Regions from separate parts of the Salinibacterium sp. 10G20-15 genome, predicted to be linked through region 1. Evidence: predicted binding sites of a transcription regulator. Region 1 holds the regulator's gene; the other holds the start of a gene.
The links. Region 1 encodes HrcA, which represses chaperone genes, less so after heat shock. Its sites were predicted from a motif close to TTNGCACTCGNNNNNNNCGAGTGCNAA; they were not measured.
Positions count from the first base shown of each region.

Region 2: groL (chaperonin GroEL) is a predicted target of HrcA. The motif match lies at 1,832-1,858, and genes of this name have one in related genera.

Region 1 covers NZ_CP195118.1:2,211,922-2,221,234, forward strand. The annotation lists gene ACR3YK_RS10735 (DUF4190 domain-containing protein) at 1-25, shown strand, start outside; gene lepA (translation elongation factor 4) at 135-2,003, shown strand; gene ACR3YK_RS10745 (DUF1990 domain-containing protein) at 2,008-2,604, shown strand; gene ACR3YK_RS10750 (HAD family hydrolase) at 2,649-3,320, opposite strand; gene hemW (radical SAM family heme chaperone HemW) at 3,425-4,675, shown strand; gene ACR3YK_RS10760 (DUF4870 domain-containing protein) at 4,708-5,082, opposite strand; gene ACR3YK_RS10765 (DUF4870 domain-containing protein) at 5,174-5,542, opposite strand; gene hrcA (heat-inducible transcriptional repressor HrcA) at 5,754-6,776, shown strand; gene dnaJ (molecular chaperone DnaJ) at 6,800-7,900, shown strand; gene ACR3YK_RS10780 (16S rRNA (uracil(1498)-N(3))-methyltransferase) at 7,907-8,638, shown strand; gene ACR3YK_RS10785 (histidine triad nucleotide-binding protein) at 8,656-9,006, shown strand; gene ACR3YK_RS10790 (PhoH family protein) at 8,996-9,313, shown strand, end outside.
Region 2 covers NZ_CP195118.1:1,771,746-1,781,058, reverse strand. The annotation lists gene groL (chaperonin GroEL) at 158-1,789, opposite strand; gene ACR3YK_RS08550 (LytR C-terminal domain-containing protein) at 2,089-2,685, opposite strand; gene ACR3YK_RS08545 (DUF3263 domain-containing protein) at 2,689-2,982, opposite strand; gene ACR3YK_RS08540 (heme/hemin ABC transporter substrate-binding protein) at 3,117-4,223, shown strand; gene ACR3YK_RS08535 (HtaA domain-containing protein) at 4,231-5,124, opposite strand; gene ACR3YK_RS08530 (GNAT family N-acetyltransferase) at 5,124-5,582, opposite strand; gene msrB (peptide-methionine (R)-S-oxide reductase MsrB) at 5,637-6,035, shown strand; gene ACR3YK_RS08520 (DMT family transporter) at 6,032-7,003, opposite strand; tRNA gene ACR3YK_RS08515 (tRNA-Thr) at 7,040-7,113, shown strand; gene ACR3YK_RS08510 (fumarylacetoacetate hydrolase family protein) at 7,300-8,085, shown strand; gene ACR3YK_RS08505 (HpcH/HpaI aldolase family protein) at 8,070-8,879, shown strand; gene ACR3YK_RS08500 (fumarylacetoacetate hydrolase family protein) at 8,944-9,313, shown strand, end outside.

The sequences.
Region 1 (9,313 bases):
CGTGTTCCTCGCGGCGGCGTTCTAACAGCTTTTCTGACCCGCAGGCGAGCCGCGCATCCGCCCCTTCTAGGCTTTTGGCCTGTCGTATGGGCGGGTGCGCGCAGGAACGCTCGCTTCATGGGAGAATTGGGCGGATGTCTCCTCGCGCCTCTTACACACTTGAGCCTGCTTCGACCGATCCTGCGTTTATCCGCAACTTTTGCATCATTGCGCATATCGATCATGGCAAGTCCACCCTCGCTGACCGCATGCTGTCGGTCACGGGGGTTGTTAGCGACCGCGATATGCGGGCGCAGTACCTCGACCGTATGGATATCGAGCGTGAGCGCGGCATCACCATCAAGAGCCAGGCCGTGCGGATGCCGTGGTCGCTTACCGATGAGAACGGTAAGGAACAGGCCTACGCGCTGAACATGATCGACACTCCCGGCCACGTCGACTTCACTTATGAGGTCTCACGGTCGCTGGCGGCGTGCGAGGGCGCAATTCTTCTCGTGGACGCCGCGCAGGGCATCGAGGCTCAGACTCTCGCCAACCTGTATTTGGCAATGGAGAACGACCTCACGATCATCCCCGTGCTGAATAAGATCGACCTGCCGGCGGCAGACCCCGACAAGTACGCCGAAGAAATCGCGGGCCTTATCGGTTGCGATCCCGCATCAGTTCTTCGAGTATCGGGCAAGACCGGCATGGGTGTCCCGGAACTTCTTGACGAGGCCACTCGCCTCATCCCAGCTCCGGTCGGTAACGCGGATGCTCCGGCCCGCGCTATGATTTTTGACTCTGTCTACGACGCCTACCGCGGCGTTATTACCTATGTGCGTATGGTCGACGGCCAGCTCTCGCCTCGCGAGAAGGTCATGATGATGTCGACTAAGTCGGCTCATGAACTGCTCGAAATTGGGGTGAGTTCGCCCGAACCGAGTCCAACGAAGGGGCTGGGGGTCGGTGAAGTGGGTTATCTCATCACCGGCGTGAAAGATGTGCGCCTCAGCAAGGTGGGCGACACTGTGACGAGTCACGCTAAGCCTGCGGAGACCCCGCTCAAGGGCTACTCCGAACCGAAGCCCATGGTCTTCTCGGGTTTGTACCCGATCGACGGCTCCGACTATCCAGTACTGCGCGAGGCGCTCGACAAGCTCAAGCTGTCGGATGCTGCCCTGGTCTACGAGCCCGAAACATCCGTGGCTCTAGGCTTCGGCTTCCGCTGTGGCTTCTTGGGTCTGCTGCACTTAGAGATCGTGCGCGAGCGACTCGAGCGCGAGTTCAACCTCGACATGATCGCCACCGCCCCCTCGGTTATCTACGAAGTCATGGGCGACGACAAGAAGCTCACGACTGTCACCAACCCAAGCGAGTTCCCCGGCGGCAAGATCGCCAGCGTGACGGAGCCGATGGTGAAGGCATCCATTCTGACCCCGAAAGACTTCGTGGGAACAGTTATGGAGCTCTGCCAATCGCGCCGCGGCACTATGCAGGGCATGGAATACGTCGGTACTGACCGCGTCGAGCTGCACTACACGATGCCGCTCGGTGAGATCGTGTTCGACTTCTTCGATCACCTCAAGAGCCGCACTCAGGGCTATGCGAGCCTCGACTATGAACCCAGCGGTGACCAAGAGGCAGACCTCGTCAAGGTCGACATCCTGCTACAGGGTGAAGCGGTCGACGCGTTCAGCGCCATCGTGCACCGCGACAAGGCCTACGCCTACGGTGTGCTCATGACCGAGCGTCTCAAGACCCTCATCCCGCGCCAGCAGTTTGAAGTGCCGATTCAGGCTGCCATTGGTGCTCGCATCATTGCGCGTGAGTCGATTCGTGCTATGCGTAAAGACGTTCTTGCTAAGTGCTATGGCGGTGACATCAGCCGTAAGCGCAAGCTCCTCGAGAAGCAGAAGGAGGGCAAGAAGCGTATGAAGATGGTAGGCAGAGTTGAAGTTCCGCAATCTGCATTCATCGCTGCACTTTCGGGTGAGGTCGAAGCTGGGAAAGATAAGAAGTAGGCCGATGGATGCGCGCACCTACCCGAATGCCCCCGTTACGTACGGGGCGGTCGGTGCTACGCGCGGAAGCACGTTCACTGTGCTGCCACCTGCCGGATTTCGTCGCGTGCAGCGCAGTGCTCGAATCGGTCACGGTGAAGCGCGCTGGGCATTTGCGCGCGAGCAGATTCTGACCTGGGGCGTCAAGCGACGCAGTGGATTCGGGGTGACGCTTCTTTCCCGTGACCCTCACGGCGAGAACCATGATCTCTCGACTGATAGCGCCGATCATCCGCACGTGCGCCCCGGCGACACGATCGTGCTTTCCATCCGCAGCGGACGGTTCACGGCCCACGAGCCCGTGCGCGTCGTGTATGTCGTTGATGACCCGGCTGTTGCCGGCTTTGCGTATGGCACACTCGAAGGTCATCCGCTGCGGGGCGAGGAATCCTTCATGGTGGAGCGTCGCGAGGACAATTCCGTGTGGATGACCGTGCGATCGTTTTCGCGCCCAGCATCGTTCAAGTGGATGCTGGTGTCTCCTGCGCTGCGCGTGTTCCAGTACATCGTGGTCGGGCGTTACCTTCGCGCTCTCGCCGGAGCGATTCCTGCTCAGAAGTAGCTGCCTAACTGCGCGCCGGAGCGCGATGGCGTCTGGGGCTGTACCTAACCGCGCTGAGCGAGCTCGGCGATCGTGCCAAGTACATCGTCGCGACCGGCGACTAGGTCCTCGACAACGACGAGAGCGCTTGTGTCGCGCAGCTCAGCAACGGTGTAGGCGCCGGTCGCGACCGCGATAAACGGGATGCGGGCCGAATCGGCAGCTAGACCATCGTTCGGGGTGTCGCCGATGATCACGCTGGGCTGCTCACCCAGAACGGGAGCGACGAGGGCTGTCAGGTGGTGACGGTCAGGAGAGTGGTCTCCAAAGAACGAGTTGGTCCAGTTGAAGTCGTCTTCGGCGTAGCCTGCGGCGGTTAGCTTTACGCGCGAATGCTGCGGGCCGTTTCCGGTGAGCAGCGCGTTGGTCCAACCTCGACCGCCAGCGTCTCGCAAGGCGTCGGGGCCGCCGACAACTGCTGTGCGAACGTAGCCCGTCTCGAGCAGTTTCTGGGTACGGGCATCCAACTCGGCCAGCACGTCGTCGAGCATGGTCGCAGGGTGGCCGTTGAGCTCGAGCAGGGCGGTAAGAATTTGACCTTCGGTCTGCCCGTGCGGGTTCGTGATGAACTTCTGCGGCTCTGTGCCCGTCACGTGGGTGAAGGCCTCGAGATAGATAGCAGCGCCGTCTTTGGAGTTGTGGATGAGCGTTCCGTCGATGTCCCAGAGGATGTGCATAGTCACCCATCAATGCTCCCACGCAAGAGGTGCGACAATTGACCAGTGCCCGTCGCTACAACAATGGGCACGTTTTCTTCACCGGTTGTTAAGGGGATTAGTTCGTGCCAGGTGCGTTGCCGATTGCTGATCCTGCCCCTCTTGACGGCGCATTGCCTGCCAGTGTTGCTGTGGGCTCCCAGGACCGTGACTGGAGCGTGTACATTCACGTTCCGTTCTGTCGCGTGCGCTGTGGCTACTGTGATTTCAACACGTACACGGGTGAAGAACTGCGCGGAGCTAAGCGTGCGGATTACGCCGACGAGGCGATCGCAGAGATCACGCAGGCAGCCACCGTGCTCGCGAATGCTGGTGTCGCGCCCCGCAAGGCATCAACGGTTTTCTTCGGCGGCGGTACGCCCACGCTTCTTCCCGTCACCGACCTCACACGCATGCTCGCCGCAGCGCGTGACACGTGGGGTTTCACGGATGACGTCGAAGTCACTACTGAGGCGAACCCTGATTCTGTCGACCGCGATTACCTTCTCGCCCTCAAAGAGGCTGGATTCACTCGCGTGTCTTTCGGTATGCAGTCGGCGGTGCCGCACGTTCTCGCCACGCTGGAGCGCACTCACGACCCCGAAAAGGTTCCGCATGTGGTGAAGTGGGCGCGCGAGGTTGAGCTCGACGTCAGTGTGGACCTGATCTACGGCACGCCGGGGGAGTCATTGGCCGATTGGGAGCGCTCGCTCGATCACGCCATCGCGCAGAACCCCGACCATATCTCGGCGTACGCGCTCATTATCGAGACCGGTACGAAGCTGGCGGCGCAGATTAAGCGCGGCGATGTTGTTCCAGTGGATGACGATCTGCAGGCAGACATGTATGAGCTGGCTGATAAGAAGCTCGCAGCGGCGGGCTACGACTGGTACGAGGTCAGCAACTGGGCGAAGCGCGACGAAGACCCTGCCATCAGCCACGCAAGCCGTCATAATCTTGGCTACTGGCTAGGTAATGACTGGTGGGGTGTTGGCCCAGGGGCTCACAGTCACGTCGGAGGCGTTCGCTGGTGGAACGTCAAGCATCCGGCCGCCTATGCCGACCGGATCGCTGCCGGGCACTCACCGGGAGCCGGGCGTGAGACACTCGCCGACTCGAGTAAGTATTTGGAGCACGTGCTTCTTCGGGCACGAGTGCGTGACGGTCTGAAAACGGCAACTCTCGATGCTGAAGGCCGCACAGCAGTCGCCGGGCTGATTGCCGATGAACTGGTGGATGCTCCCGCGGCGTTTAAGGGAACCCTCACCCTCACGCTGAAAGGGCGCCTGCTCGCGGATGCCGTCGTGCGGCGATTGCTAGCAGACGCCCCCGTGTAGAGCGAAAGTTCGCGCGAACGCGAAAGGTCGAGTTACTTGATGAACTCGATGGTCAACGGGTATTTGTACGCCTGACCGTTGTTAGCGGCGACGGCGGCAATGATGCTGAAGATGAGGATGACGATTCCCACGCCAATCACGAGCAACAGGCCGATGAAGATGACGCTGAGAATCATTCCAGCGACATAGCCGATTCCCATCGTGATCTGGAAGTTAAGCGCCGTTTTTGTGTGAGCGCGCACGAAAGGCCCGCGGTCTTTCAACACGAGGTAGCCGATGAGGGCAGGAACAAACCAGAAGAAGATTCCACCGACGTGGATCAGCGTTGCCCAGAGCTTCTCGTCGCTCGGACTCATCGGTTGGATCGGCGCGTACGGCGAGGCGGGGGGAGGCGTTGAATCTGACATGCCTCCATTAAAGCCCTACTTGGACAAAAAAGTAGCCTCGAGAGCAGAAGCTCCCGAGGCTACTCGCTATCGGCCTAGCCGATAAGCAGACTTACTTGATGAGGCGCAGAGCGAACGGGTAACGGTAGTTCGCGCCGTCCTTGGCTTTCGTGAAGCCGATGATCGAGAAGATCAGCGAAACAATGAATACGATCGGGAGCAAGATTGCGCCGATAACAACGGCGACCAAAATGTTCGAGATCACGTAGGCGATCGCGATGGTGATCTGGAAGTTCAGGGCTTCCTTTGCTTCAGTGTTAGTGAAGGCGCCGCGGTCTTTGAATACCAACCAGATAATAAGCGCGGGGAGGAATCCGATGATTCCACCAAGGTGAGCGAATGATGCCCACTGCTTGTCCTCAGCCTCGGTCAGTTGAGCTGCCGGCTGCGGTGCTGCGGGCTGCGGATTTGCGTCAGTCATGTGTTCGTGCCTTTCAGGTGAACGAGGGAACTTCCCGGGTTTCATCAAAGTGCTCGGTGTTACACCTGAGCATTTCCTCAAAAAGGTAGCGCCCAAGTACACAGACACGCTAGCGCTATGACTCGCGCGGTGCAACGGCTGTCTCGTGGTGTGTCGAGTAAGATTGGCAGTCGAACGGATTGAGTGCCAATCGAGAGAGGTGGGTGGTGGCATGGTTTCCGCCCGCGGACTTGACGTGCTTCGAGTCATCGTCCAGGACTACGTTGCTACGCGCGAGCCTGTCGGATCTAAGTCAATTGTTGAGCGGCATTCCTTCGGGGTGTCGGCAGCGACAATTCGAAACGACATGGTTTTGCTTGAAGACGAAGAGCTCATTACGGCACCTCACACGTCATCGGGGCGGGTGCCGACCGACAAGGGCTATCGCATGTTCGTCGACCAATTGGCCGATTTGCGCCCTTTGACGAGCGCGCAACGCCAAGCCATTGAATCGTTCCTCGGTCAAGCAGACGATTTAGACGATGTCCTCGCACGTTCGGTTCGCTTGCTCTCGCAACTGACAAACAGCGTGGCGCTTGTGCAGTATCCCTCGCTCGCGACGGCTCGCGTGCGGCATGTCGAACTCGTTCCGTTGCACGCCACGCGAATCATGACGGTTTTCATCACCGACTCCGGTCGCGTAGAACAACGGCTCCTCGACGTCTCCGAACCGCTGGATGAGTCATTCTTGGGTGAGGTTCGCGCCAAGCTGAACTCCGCACTTACCGGGCAGTCTCTCCCCGACGCTGCCGAGCAACTCGCCAGCTTCGCAGAAATTTTTCCCCCCGTGCGTCAGGCTTTTGTTGGCCAAATCGCTACAAGCTTGATCGAGCAGGTTCTTGCTAATCGCGCTGACAAGCTCGTTCTCGCTGGTACCGCAAACCTCGCTCGCACTGAGCAAGATTTCACTGGCAGCATTTTTCCTGTTCTTGAGGCAATAGAAGAGCAAGTAACGTTGTTGCGCCTCTTCGGGGAGATGGAAGTGGCAAATGGATCAGTTTCAACTCGCATTGGGCGAGAAAACGCAGAATTTGGTTTAGAAGAAACTTCGGTCGTCACGGGAGGGTACTCCTCCTCCGGCGGCGGTGTTTCGCGCTTGGGCGTGCTTGGCCCCACGCGCATGGACTATTCGAACAACATGGCGGCGGTTCGCGCAGTGGCGCGATACCTGTCGCGGCTTTTGGAAGACAACTGAGCTCGTAAGGAGCGATCGGAACTTTGGCAGATCACTACGAAGCCCTCGGCGTTGCGCGCGAAGCAAGCCCGGAGGAAATTAAGAAGGCCTACCGCAAGCTTGCGCGGGAATTGCATCCCGACGTCAACCCCAGTGCGGATGCGTCGGAGCGCTTCAAAACAGTTACGCATGCGTACGACGTGCTGAGCGATCCGCAACAGCGTCAGCAATACGACATGGGCGGCAGCGGCGGCTTCGGCGGCGGCGCCAACTTCGGTTTCGGCGACATCTTCGAGACGTTCTTCGGCGGTGGGGGCGGCGGTCAGACCGCCGGCCCGCGATCCCGTCGAGAGCGCGGTCAAGACGCATTGCTTCGCGTTGAGGTCAGCCTCAAAGACACCATGTTCGGCGTTACGCGCGACATTGAGGTCAACACGGCCGAGCTGTGCGAGACGTGTGAGGGCAGCTGCGCGGCTCCTGGCACTTCACCCGTGCGGTGCGATATTTGTCAAGGCACCGGCCAGATCCAGCGTCAGGTACGAAGCCTTCTCGGCAACGTCATGACGTCGAGCCCCTGTGGCACCTGTCGCGGTTACGGCAACATCATCGTCAACCCCTGCGCTACGTGTGCCGGCCAGGGGCGCGTTCGTGCGCAACGCACTCTCTCGGTCGACATCCCAGCCGGTGTTGAGACGGGGCTGCGTCTGCAGATGCCCGGTCAGGGTGAGGTTGGTCCCGCCGGTGGCCCCAATGGAGACCTGTTCCTCGAGATTAAGGTTCGCCACCACGACATCTTCAGTCGTGCCGATGACGATCTTCTGGCCACGGTCGAGGTCGAAATGATCGATGCGATTCTGGGCACCACGGTCAAGCTCGACGGCCTCGACGGAGAAATCGATGTCACCATCAAGCCCGGTACGCAGAGCGGCGAGGTTCTCACCATTCGCGATCGAGGCATTACGAGTCTGCGAGGTAATGGCCGCGGAGATGTGCGGCTGGGCATCCAAGTCGTCACTCCCACCAAGCTCAGCGGCGCCGAGCAGACACTCATTAAGCAGCTCGCGGCTGTGCGCAAGAGCAAGCAACCGCATTTTGCTGAGTTTCAACAGGGGCTTTTTGCGAAGCTTCGTGATCGCTTTCTCTAATAGCTCATGGCACATCTTTATTTCGATGAGGAGCTCGACAACGTTGGCGTCGGCGCTTCCGTTTCCCTGAGCAACGCTGAGGCACGGCATGCGGTGACGGTGTCACGCCTCAAAGTGGGCGAGACTATCGCGATCGGTAACGGTGCTGGTTTGGTCGTTTCCGGTCCGATCGTCACGGCCGAACACACCGAGCTCACCATCGAAGTAGCGGATGTTCGCCGGTCTCCTCGGCGCACCCCGGCAGTTTTTCTGGCGCAGGCGCTCGCCAAAGCTGATCGTGACGAGCTCGCAGTGCAGGTCGCCACTGAACTCGGTGTCGACGGCGTCATCCCGTGGTCTGCGGCGCGCAGTATTTCGCGCTGGCAAGGCGCGAAAGTTGCCAAGGGCCGCGATCGCTGGGCAGCAATCGTTCGTGAAGCGAGCAAGCAGTCGCTGCGCAGCTGGATCCCCGACGTCCTTGATCTCGTGAGCACGAAGCAATTGGCAACTTTTGCTTCCACGACGCGGATGCTCGTGCTCGAGCCCACGGCAACGGAAACGTTGGCCGAAGTCAAAGTCGACGACCGAGACATCCTGCTCGTGGTGGGTCCGGAGGGCGGGGTGGCAGATCACGAGCTCGAGCTCTTGACGGCGGCGGGAGCATCCACGATTCGACTGGGCAGTGAAGTGTTACGCACGTCGACTGCGGGCCCGGCGGCCATGGCAGCGTTGAACGTCAAACTTGGCCGTTGGAGCTAGAGGTTTAGGCTAGAGACATGTCTGATTCCCCATCGATCTTCACCAAGATCATCGCTCGCGAGATTCCCGCGGATATCGTCTTCGAGTCAGACGCGGTAATCGCGTTTCGCGACATCGCGCCTCAAGCACCCGTGCACTTGCTCGTTGTGCCTAAAACCGAAGAGTTCGCCAACGTTACGGAGCTTGCCGCAGGCAACCCGGCGCTACTGGCTGAACTTGTCGCGGTCGCCCAATCGCTTGCCGACGAACATGCAGGCGGGCAGTACAGACTGATCTTTAACACTGGCGAAAACGCTGGTCAAACTGTTTTCCACGTGCACGCTCATGTGCTCGGCGGAAACCTCGAGGAAGGCACCCTTGGCCACTAGTGACTCCGAGTCCGCAGGTTCGATAGAGCGCGAGAGCGTCTCGATTGAAGTAGACGGTGTCGCCATGGTGCGACTTCTTGGCCCTCACGATCGACTTCTCAAGGTCGTCGAAAGCAAATTTCCCAACGTGGAAATGCACGTTCGCGGTAACGAAATCACCCTCACGGGCGATGCGTCATCGGTTGAGGCAGCCCGACGACTCGTCGATGAACTCATCACGATGGTGCGCGGCGGCCACGACCTCGGCGAGATAGAAGTCGATGCCTCGGCAAAAATTATCCGCGGCAACCAGGGTAGCCCCCAACAG
Region 2 (9,313 bases), 440 kb from region 1:
ACTCACGGTGCTGCTTGTTTCTCGCCGAGCGGTCAATTTTGCGCCGACGAGAGCGAACGACTGCACCATCGGTTGCCGCATTAACGCCAGAATGGGCGCCTCCCGAGGGAGACGCCCATTCTGTTGTGTGCTCTGCAGTTGTGTGCAGCGGTGTGACTTAGAAGTCCATTCCGCCCGAGGGGTCACCCATCGGAGCCGGAGCGTTCTTCTCAGGCTTGTCAGCAACAACAGCTTCGGTCGTGAGGAACAGACCTGCGATCGACGATGCGTTGAGCAGCGCCGAGCGGGTTACCTTGACCGGGTCGTTGATTCCCGCAGCGAGCATGTCGACGTATTCGCCGGTAGCTGCGTTGAGGCCGTGACCAACGGTGAGGTTGCGCACCTTGTCAGCTACAACACCCGGTTCGAGACCGGCGTTGAGCGCAATCTGCTTGAGCGGTGCGTCGATCGCAACGCGAACGATGTTCGCTCCGGTTGCTTCGTCACCGACGAGGTCAGCCATTGCCTGACCTTCAAATGCGATCTTGCCTGCCTGAATCAACGCCACGCCACCACCGGCGACGATGCCTTCTTCAACAGCAGCCTTAGCGTTGCGAACGGCGTCCTCGATGCGGTGCTTGCGCTCCTTGAGCTCAACTTCTGTTGCCGCTCCAGCCTTGATGACGGCAACTCCGCCGGCGAGCTTCGCGAGGCGCTCCTGGAGCTTTTCGCGGTCGTAGTCGCTGTCGGTGTTGTCGATCTCGGCACGGATCTGCTTGACGCGACCGGCGATCGCCTCTTCGTCACCAGCACCTTCGATGATCGTGGTCTCGTCCTTGGTGATGACGACCTTGCGGGCGCGACCAAGGAGTTCGAGGGTAGCGTTCTCGAGTTTGAGGCCGACCTCTTCAGAGATAACCTGTCCACCGGTGAGAATCGCAATGTCAGCGAGCTGAGCCTTGCGACGGTCTCCGAAGCCAGGAGCCTTGACTGCCACCGACTTGAAGATGCCACGGATCTTGTTCACAACGAGGGTGGCGAGGGCTTCGCCGTCAACGTCTTCGGCAATGATGAGGAGCTGCTTGCCGCTCTGGATTACCTTGTCGACGATGGGCAGAAGGTCCTTGATGTTGGAGATCTTGCCGTTGACGATCAGAACGTAGGGGTCTTCGAAGACCGCTTCTTGGCGTTCCTGGTCGGTCACAAAGTAGGCCGAAAGGAAGCCCTTGTCGAAGCGCATTCCTTCGGTGAGCTCCAACTCGGTGCCGAACGTGTTCGACTCCTCGACGGTGACAACACCTTCCTTGCCGACCTTGTCGATAGCTTCGGCGATCAGTGCGCCGATCTCGGGGTCACCGGCAGAGATGGATGCGGTAGCCGCGATCTCTTCCTTGGTTTCGATTTCCTTGGAGCTCGAAATCAGTGCCTCGATAACCGAGTTGGTCGCCTTCTCGATACCGCGCTTGAGGCTGATGGGATCTGCCCCGGCGGCGACGTTGCGAAGGCCTTCGCGAACGAGAGCCTGAGCGAGAACAACGGAGGTGGTCGTACCGTCTCCGGCGACGTCGTCCGTCTTCTTCGCTACCTCTTTAACGAGTTCTGCACCGATCTTCTCGTAAGGGTCGTCGAGTTCGATCTCTTTGGCGATGGATACACCGTCGTTCGTGATCGTGGGAGCGCCCCACTTCTTTTCAAGAACCACGTTGCGGCCACGCGGGCCGAGGGTGACCTTTACGGCGTCGGCGAGAGTGTTCAGGCCGCGCTCGAGGCCACGACGGGCCTCTTCGTTGAAAGCAATGATCTTTGCCATGTGTGTTTCTCGTCCCTCCCGGACGTCGTACAAGCGAATTAGTTGGCACTCGAACTGTGCGAGTGCCAAGGTCAAAATTAGCACTCGATAGGGGCGAGTGCAAGACAGCCCAGCGCACTCGATAGGGGCGAGTGCAAGACAGCCCAGCGCACTCGATAGGGGCGAGTGCAAGACGACGCGGCGCGTGGTTTGGGGGCGGGCGCGCCGGGTGCTGGGGACTGCTTTGGCGGTGTTTGCTTGGGGATGGTGTGCGCTGGTTGGCGCATGCTGCTGTGGTGCTGGGTGTGCCGAGTTGCGTTTTACTCTGTGGGTTCTTCTGTGGCTTCGGTTGCGGGTGAGAGGTAGTCGGTTCCCACGACGATGGTGATCTCGGCACCGGGGTAGATGTCGGCATCGACGAGGCGAATTTCGCCGTGGCCGAGGGCGATGACGAGGCCGGCGGCGACGTCTTCGTCGGCTTCGTTGCTGTAGTAGATGAAGGTGTCTTCGATGTCGCGGGTTGCCGCTGGGGCGGCGCTGCCGGTTGGCCACCCTGCTGCGGTGAGGTCGTCGAGGATGGTGGTTTGCAGTCCACTTTCGGGGGTGCCGTTGAGGACGTCGATCGTGATGCCGCGTGCGGGGTCGAGAGTTGAGGGGTCAGTGACCGGGGCGATGGTTTCGGCGGGTTCAGGGTTCACGGCGGGTTCTTCTGGTGTGGCGAAGAAGGGGATTCCTAAGTCGTCATCGAGGTAGTGGCTGAGGGCGAAGAGTCCGCCAAAGACGAGTATTCCGGTGGCGAGTAGGGCCCAGGCAAAGCCGATCCAGCCACGTCCGCGGCGCTTGGGGCCGCGGTGGGCGCCGATGCGTTCGATGTCATCGGGGAGTTCGTCGAATCGGTCCTTGGGGTAACTCGCCATTGCTTAGTCTGTCAATTCTTCGTCGTGGAAGGTGGTGGTTCGCACGCGTCGGGTGCGGTTGTCACGAGTGCGACGCAGCCGTGAGACCAGCATGGGGTCGTATCGTACGGCCGCGGGGCTATCGATCACTGCGTTGAGCATTTGATAATAGCGTGCACTGGAGACTCGAAACTGGGAGCTGATGGCCTCTTCTTTGGGGCCGATGTGGCGGGTCCATTCGCGCTCAAAGTCGAGGATGGTCTTGTCTCGTTCGGATAGACCTGTGGCGGGGTGCGATGCGTTTTCGTTTTCTGACACGGCTGAACCTCCCCTGTGCAGGTAAGCCTAGGGCGTGGGTCGTGCGGCTTCGCCGAGCGACGCGGCTTGAGAGCCCATTTTGGGCTGGTCGAGGTTAGGATTGCCTTAGTACCCGTTTTTTCCGATTGGTTTCTATGCGCATCCGATTCTTCACTGCTGTTGTGGTGTCGTCTGTCGTCGCTTTGGGGGCCAGTGGATGTTCGTCATCGTCGATTGCGGAGGCTCCGGCGGTCACGGTTACCGCCGATCTGACCTCTCCTCTTGCTGCGTTGTCGGTGTTGGGCGACGCGAAGGACTACAGCGGTTTGGTGCAGGCTGCTCTGCCGACATCCGGCATTTCTGCTCCGCAGACCGCTCCCCCGCAGTCGTTGCCGGTGACGGTCACGTCGCACGATTTAAGTGGCGATGTTCCTGTCACGGTGTCGTCGACGGATCGCGTTATCGCGATGGATATCTCGGGGTCGATCGCGGCAACGATCGCGGGGCTTGGCCTGGTCGATTCGCTCGTGGCGCGGGATATTTCGACGACGTTTGATGAGGCATCCGAGTTGCCAGTGATCACGTCGAATGCGCACACGGTGAACAGTGAGGCGATTCTGGCGCTGCGGCCTGATCTGGTTCTGACCGATGGCTCGATTGGCCCCATTGATGTGGTTGTGCAGTTGCGTGATGCGGGAATCCCGGTGGTTTTTGTGGAGACCGACCCGTCAGTCGAGGGTGTCGCTGACCTTGCTCGCCAAACCGCGGCCGCGCTCGGCACCCCCGCCGCCGGCGACGAGTTGGGCGCGCAGTTGAGTGCGGAGATCGAGGCGAAGGTCGCCGAGATCGCCGAGATTGTTCCTGCCGGTGATCGCTTGCGCATGATGTTCCTCTACGTGCGAGGAACCTCGGGCGTGTACTACCTCTTCGGGCAAGAGTCGGGCTCTGATGTGCTGATCAACGCGCTGGGTGGCGTGGATGTCGCGGCCGAGATTGGCCTCGAAGGAATGCGGCCCATGACGGACGAGGCCATGGTCGCGGCGAACCCCGACCTCATTCTGGTGATGACCGGCGGTCTCGATAGTGTCGGCGGTGTGAGCGGCTTGCTCGAAGCTCGTCCCGCGGTGGCTCTCACCGAAGCCGGCATCAATCAGCGCTTTGTCGAGATGGATGACGGCGAAATTTTGAGCTTCGGTCCCCGCACCGTAGCGGTGTTGGATGCGCTCGCGCGTGCGATCTACGCGCCAACCTCGGGTTCATAGGCCTCGCCTAGCTGTCGCTGCTGTCGGGCTTCGTTGAGCTGTCAGGCTTCATTGAGCTGTCGGGCGAGTCTGCGACGTTGCCAGCCTTAGCGCCCCGTGCGCGTGCGGTTCCGCGACGTCGACTGACGTAGAACACGACTCCGATTCCCCAGACGAGCGCGATGACCGAGGCCATCACAACGAGGTTGCGGGCCAGAACGGGGTCGCGCAGGCGAGGTTCGGGCATGCACTCGGGCGTCACACTGAAACTCACCATGATGGGGTCAAATTGAGAATCGGGCGGGTACGTTCCAAATGCTTCCGACCCGGCTTCGGTGAGGGTGACGGGGGCGTTTGCGAGCAGCGCGGTGCCGTCTTCGACAGTGATACCGGAGACATCAATAGTGGCAAAATCGACGTTCTGGGCATCCACGGGTACACCTTCTTGAGTGGTTCCCGTCACGTCGAAGACGAGGGTTGCTGTCGTGCTGGCGTCGAAAACAATCTCGAGGCCGCTGAGGGTGGTGTCGAGAATGCCGTCGTGCCCCATGAAGCGCAGCGTTCCGTCGAACGCGATGGTGCCTTCTCCCGCGTCGAGCTGGCCGGAACCTGCCGTCCAACCGAAGTTGGGGGTGTCGTAGGTGGCGCCGTCACTCACCGCCCATTCGCCATTGGCGATCGTGCCGCTGATGTACGACCGGAGCGACTCTTTGACGCCCCACGTGATCGCGGCATCCGTCACGTCGCAGACGTCGGAGTCGGCAGCGACGGTAAGGCTCGCGGGGGCAGCGTCCGCGTGCAGGAGGCCCGTGCCCGGGGCATCCGGAACCGCGGCGTTGCTTGTTATCGGAGTGAGCGCAATGGCGACCGCTGTGATGATGAGCGCGGCGGGGCCGAGCACGCAGACGTTGAGGCCACGCATTACTGCACAGGGCGGTACATCGATTGGTGCATGATGGTGGCTTCTTCGTAGAGCTCACCGAAGGCTTCGAAACCGAACTTGGCATATAACGGCACGATGTATTCCTGCGCGTGGAGCAACATCGCCTGATCGCTGTAATCGTTGACGATACGTTTCATGATGGTCTGCGCGAGACCTTCGCCCCGGCGATCTTCGCGAACGACGACCCTGCCGATGACGCAGTGGCCATCACGGTACTCGGCGGTTTCGTTGTGCAGAACGCGGATGTAGGCGGCGACTCCGAGGTCATCAGCAATCCAGTAATGCCGTGTGGTGTCTTCTTGGTCGCGGTCGTCAAGTTCGGTCTCGTCGACTTTTTGCTCAACAAAAAACACGTCGGTGCGCAGTTTCATGATCGAGTAGAGCTCGGTTGTTGTTAATTCGCCCCAAGACTTGGCGATCACGGAATCATTAGGCACAACCACGAGTTTAATGTATTGAGCAGCGAGAGCTGGCAACTTAAGGAGACCACGATGACATACAAGGTGACCAAGACCGAAGAGCAGTGGCGCGAAGAGCTCGGAATCAAGTATTCGGTGCTCCGCGAGGCCGGCACCGACCGGCCATGGTCTGGTGCACTTCTTGATGAGAAGCGTCCCGGGGTGTATCGCTGTGGCGCCTGCAGCGCTGAGCTGTTTGCGAGCGACACGAAGTTTGATTCTGGATCGGGCTGGCCGAGCTTTTACGAAGCGATCAACCCGGATGCTGTTGAGCTGCGCGAAGACCGGTCGCTCGGTATGGTTCGCACCGAAGTGGTGTGCGCCACCTGTGGTTCGCACCTCGGACACCTCTTCGATGATGCCCACCAAACGCCTACCGGTGATCGTTTCTGCTTGAACTCCTCTTCGTTGGAGTTCGACGAGAAGGACTAGTTCGCGAGAGGTATTTTGGGTGGTTGTTGACTAGAAAGTGATGCGATTGCCACAGCGATGAGGGTGAGCACTACACCGAGTACGGTGGTCGGTGCCACCCCATCGCCATCTGTGGGCAAGAAAACCTCGAGCGCGAGCGCGCCGATCAGCTGACCTGCAATCGATCCGAGCGCAAAAAACAACACGCCCGTGATTGGCACAAGCACGGCGGCGACGGCAATAAAGATGACTCCGATCGCTCCCCCGATGTAGAGCGTCGGATCGCTGGGGAAGTCATGGTGCCAGCCTCCAGCGAAGCCGTAGGAGATCGCGGCAATCGCCAGCACTGTCGTGCCGACGATGAAGTTGACGTAGGTGGCGGTGAGCGGCGAACGCGTCACGTGACGTACGTGCCCATTGATGGCTTGCTGCCACCCGATCCCGAATCCGGCTGCTAGCGGCAGAAACACAAGCAAGAACGGACCGTCGAGGCGTAAATCGGCGAGGCCAGAAAAAATTACTGCCCCCACTGCGAGGGCGGATGCCGCTACCCGTAATGCCGTGACGGGTCGCTTCTGGAGGCTGCCGATACCCACCCGGTCGATCACGGCGGAGCTGATGGTTTGGCTCGCAACGACCGCCACGGTGAAGAGAGCGACGCCGAGAGCGGTAGCGGCGAGACCCTGGGTAAGCACGAAGAACGCACCGAAGGCTCCCCCGCTGAGGTACCACCAGGGCAGTCGTTTACTGCCCACTTCAGTGCGGAGGGTACGAAATCCTGCTCGCGCAGTGGGCACAAATGGCACGATGAGGGTGAGGATGATCAGTCCGGAGCCAAAGGAAATGAGCGCCGCGAGCGTGGAGTCGTGAAGCTCCACGGCGAGCTCTCCGTTGATGCGGCTTTGAGCTGCGACAAGACCGCCAGCAACGATTGCGGCGAAGATTCCGGCGAGCGCGCGGCGGCGACTTCGAGGGCTGGTTGGGAGCATAGGGCTAGTCATGTCTAAAATAGGGCGTTGGCCCAAGCCTCCTTAGCTCAGCTGGCTAGAGCACCGCTCTTGTAAAGCGGGGGTCGTCGGTTCGAATCCGACAGGAGGCCCAGCAGAATGTCGGGGGCCGTCGGGGTTGCTTTAACCCTAGCGGCCTTCGACATCGCCATTTAACCAGCGGCGCTACCGCACGCCGCTCCGCTCGAAGTGTGTGCCCTCTCGCTCGATAACCTCGCCATGTACTCCAGCCAGCAGATGATATACGATTTGGTGTACAGACCGAGGAGGTGCCGAGCATGCTGACGCCGGACCAAATTACGACGCTCGCAAATGAGCTAGTCGACGCGCACGAAACTCACTCCATCGTTCCACTACTTACCCAGCGCGGTCTTGATATGACGGTTGAGGATTCCTACGCCATCCAAAGTGCGTGGGCTCAGCGGCGCGTGCAAGCCGGCCATCGCATCGTTGGTCACAAGATTGGCCTGACATCGAAAGTGATGCAGGTCGCAACCGGCATCACAGAGCCCGACTACGGTGTGATCTTCGATGACATGACATTCGAGTCGGGGGTTACCGTCGACTTCAACGCATTCTCCAATGTTCGAGTCGAAGTCGAGCTGGCGTTCGTGCTCGCGAAACCCCTCACGGGCCCCGGGTGCACCATCTTTGATGTTCTCGACGCAACAAGCTACGTCGTGCCTGCGCTGGAGATCTTGAACTCTCACATTGAGATGGAAGGACGGACAATCGTCGACACGATCTCCGACAATGCTGCGCTGGGGGCAATGGTTGTTGGCGGCACACCGGTCAAGCCGTCTGAGATCGATCTGCGCTGGGTTTCTGCCGTGCTCTACCGAAATCAAACGATCGAAGAGTCCGGAGTCGCCGCAGCCGTTCTCGGGCACCCAGCACTGGGAGTAGCCTGGCTCGCTAACAAGCTCGCTCAGCACGGAACCACCCTCGATGCGGGGGAGATCGTGCTGGCCGGCTCATTCACGAGACCGCTGTGGGTGGAACGCGGAGACACCATCCACGCTGAGTACGGAAGCTTGGGGGCCGTGACGTGCAAGTTCGAATGACGCTGCCGCCAACTTTTTCACGCCAACTCGACACGGCACACCGGCCACTCATCGGCATGTGGGTTGTTTCAGGCAGCCCGGTTGCTGCTGAGATCGCGGCCGGGAGCGGCCTTGATCTGCTTCTAATCGACGCGGAGCACTCTGCGAACACGCTAGAGAGCATTCAACTACAGCTTCAGGTTTCCGCCGGGTACGCTGTCACCCCGCTTGTGCGCGTGAGCACCAACGACCGCACAATCATCAAGCAGCATCTCGATCTCGGTGCGCAGAACCTTATCGTCCCGATGGTGGACTCCGTTGAACAAGCTCGGGCCGCAGTAAGCGCTACACGGTATCCCCCTCTCGGTAACCGTGGAGTCGGGAGTGCGCTTGCGCGGGCGGCACGCTGGAATCGCGTAGACGACTACCTTGCCACCGCTCACGACACGGTCTCCCTTACGGTTCAAATCGAGTCAGCAACTGCCGTGGAGAATGTCGATTCCATCGTGGCCGTTGACGGGGTCGACGCGATATTCGTTGGCCCATCCGACCTCGCTGCGTCGATGGGCAAGCTCGGCGAACAAAGCCATCCGACCGTAGTCGCGGCAGTGAAACGATGCATCGAGGCCGGAGCCAAGGCAGGAAAGCCCGTAGGAGTCAACGCCTTCGACCCCACAGTGGCGGAAGACTATCTGGCTAGCGGTGCAAGTTTTGTATTCGTGGGAGCCGATGTGTCGCTGCTTGCTCGGGGATCCGAACAACTTGCAGAGAAATTTATGCCCGCTACGACCGCAACTGGCCGTGCAAGTTACTAACGGCAGCGCCCCGTGATGCCGACACCACTGAGAACAGCCATTACCTCGATGAACAAGGATGCCGATGACCACGTTTGAACTTCGCCCGGGCAGCAAGATTATCGCAGTACACCTAAACTATCGCTCTCGCGCTGAGCAGCGTGGACGCACACCGAAGACCCCCTCTTACTTTTTCAAGCCCGCTTCTTCGGTCTCAGCGAGTGGAGCCCACATCGAGCGGCCAGCCGGAACAGAGCTTCTCGCGTTCGAGGGAGAGGTTGCGCTGATCATCGGAACACCAGCGCGCTGGGTTTCTGCCGACGCTGGGTGGAGCCATGTGGCGGGGGTCACGGCCGCCAACGATTTCGGACTCTACGACCTTCGCGCTGCCGATAAAGGGTCAAACGTACGCAACAAAGGCGGAGATGGATTCACTCCTCTGGGACCGCGCGTGC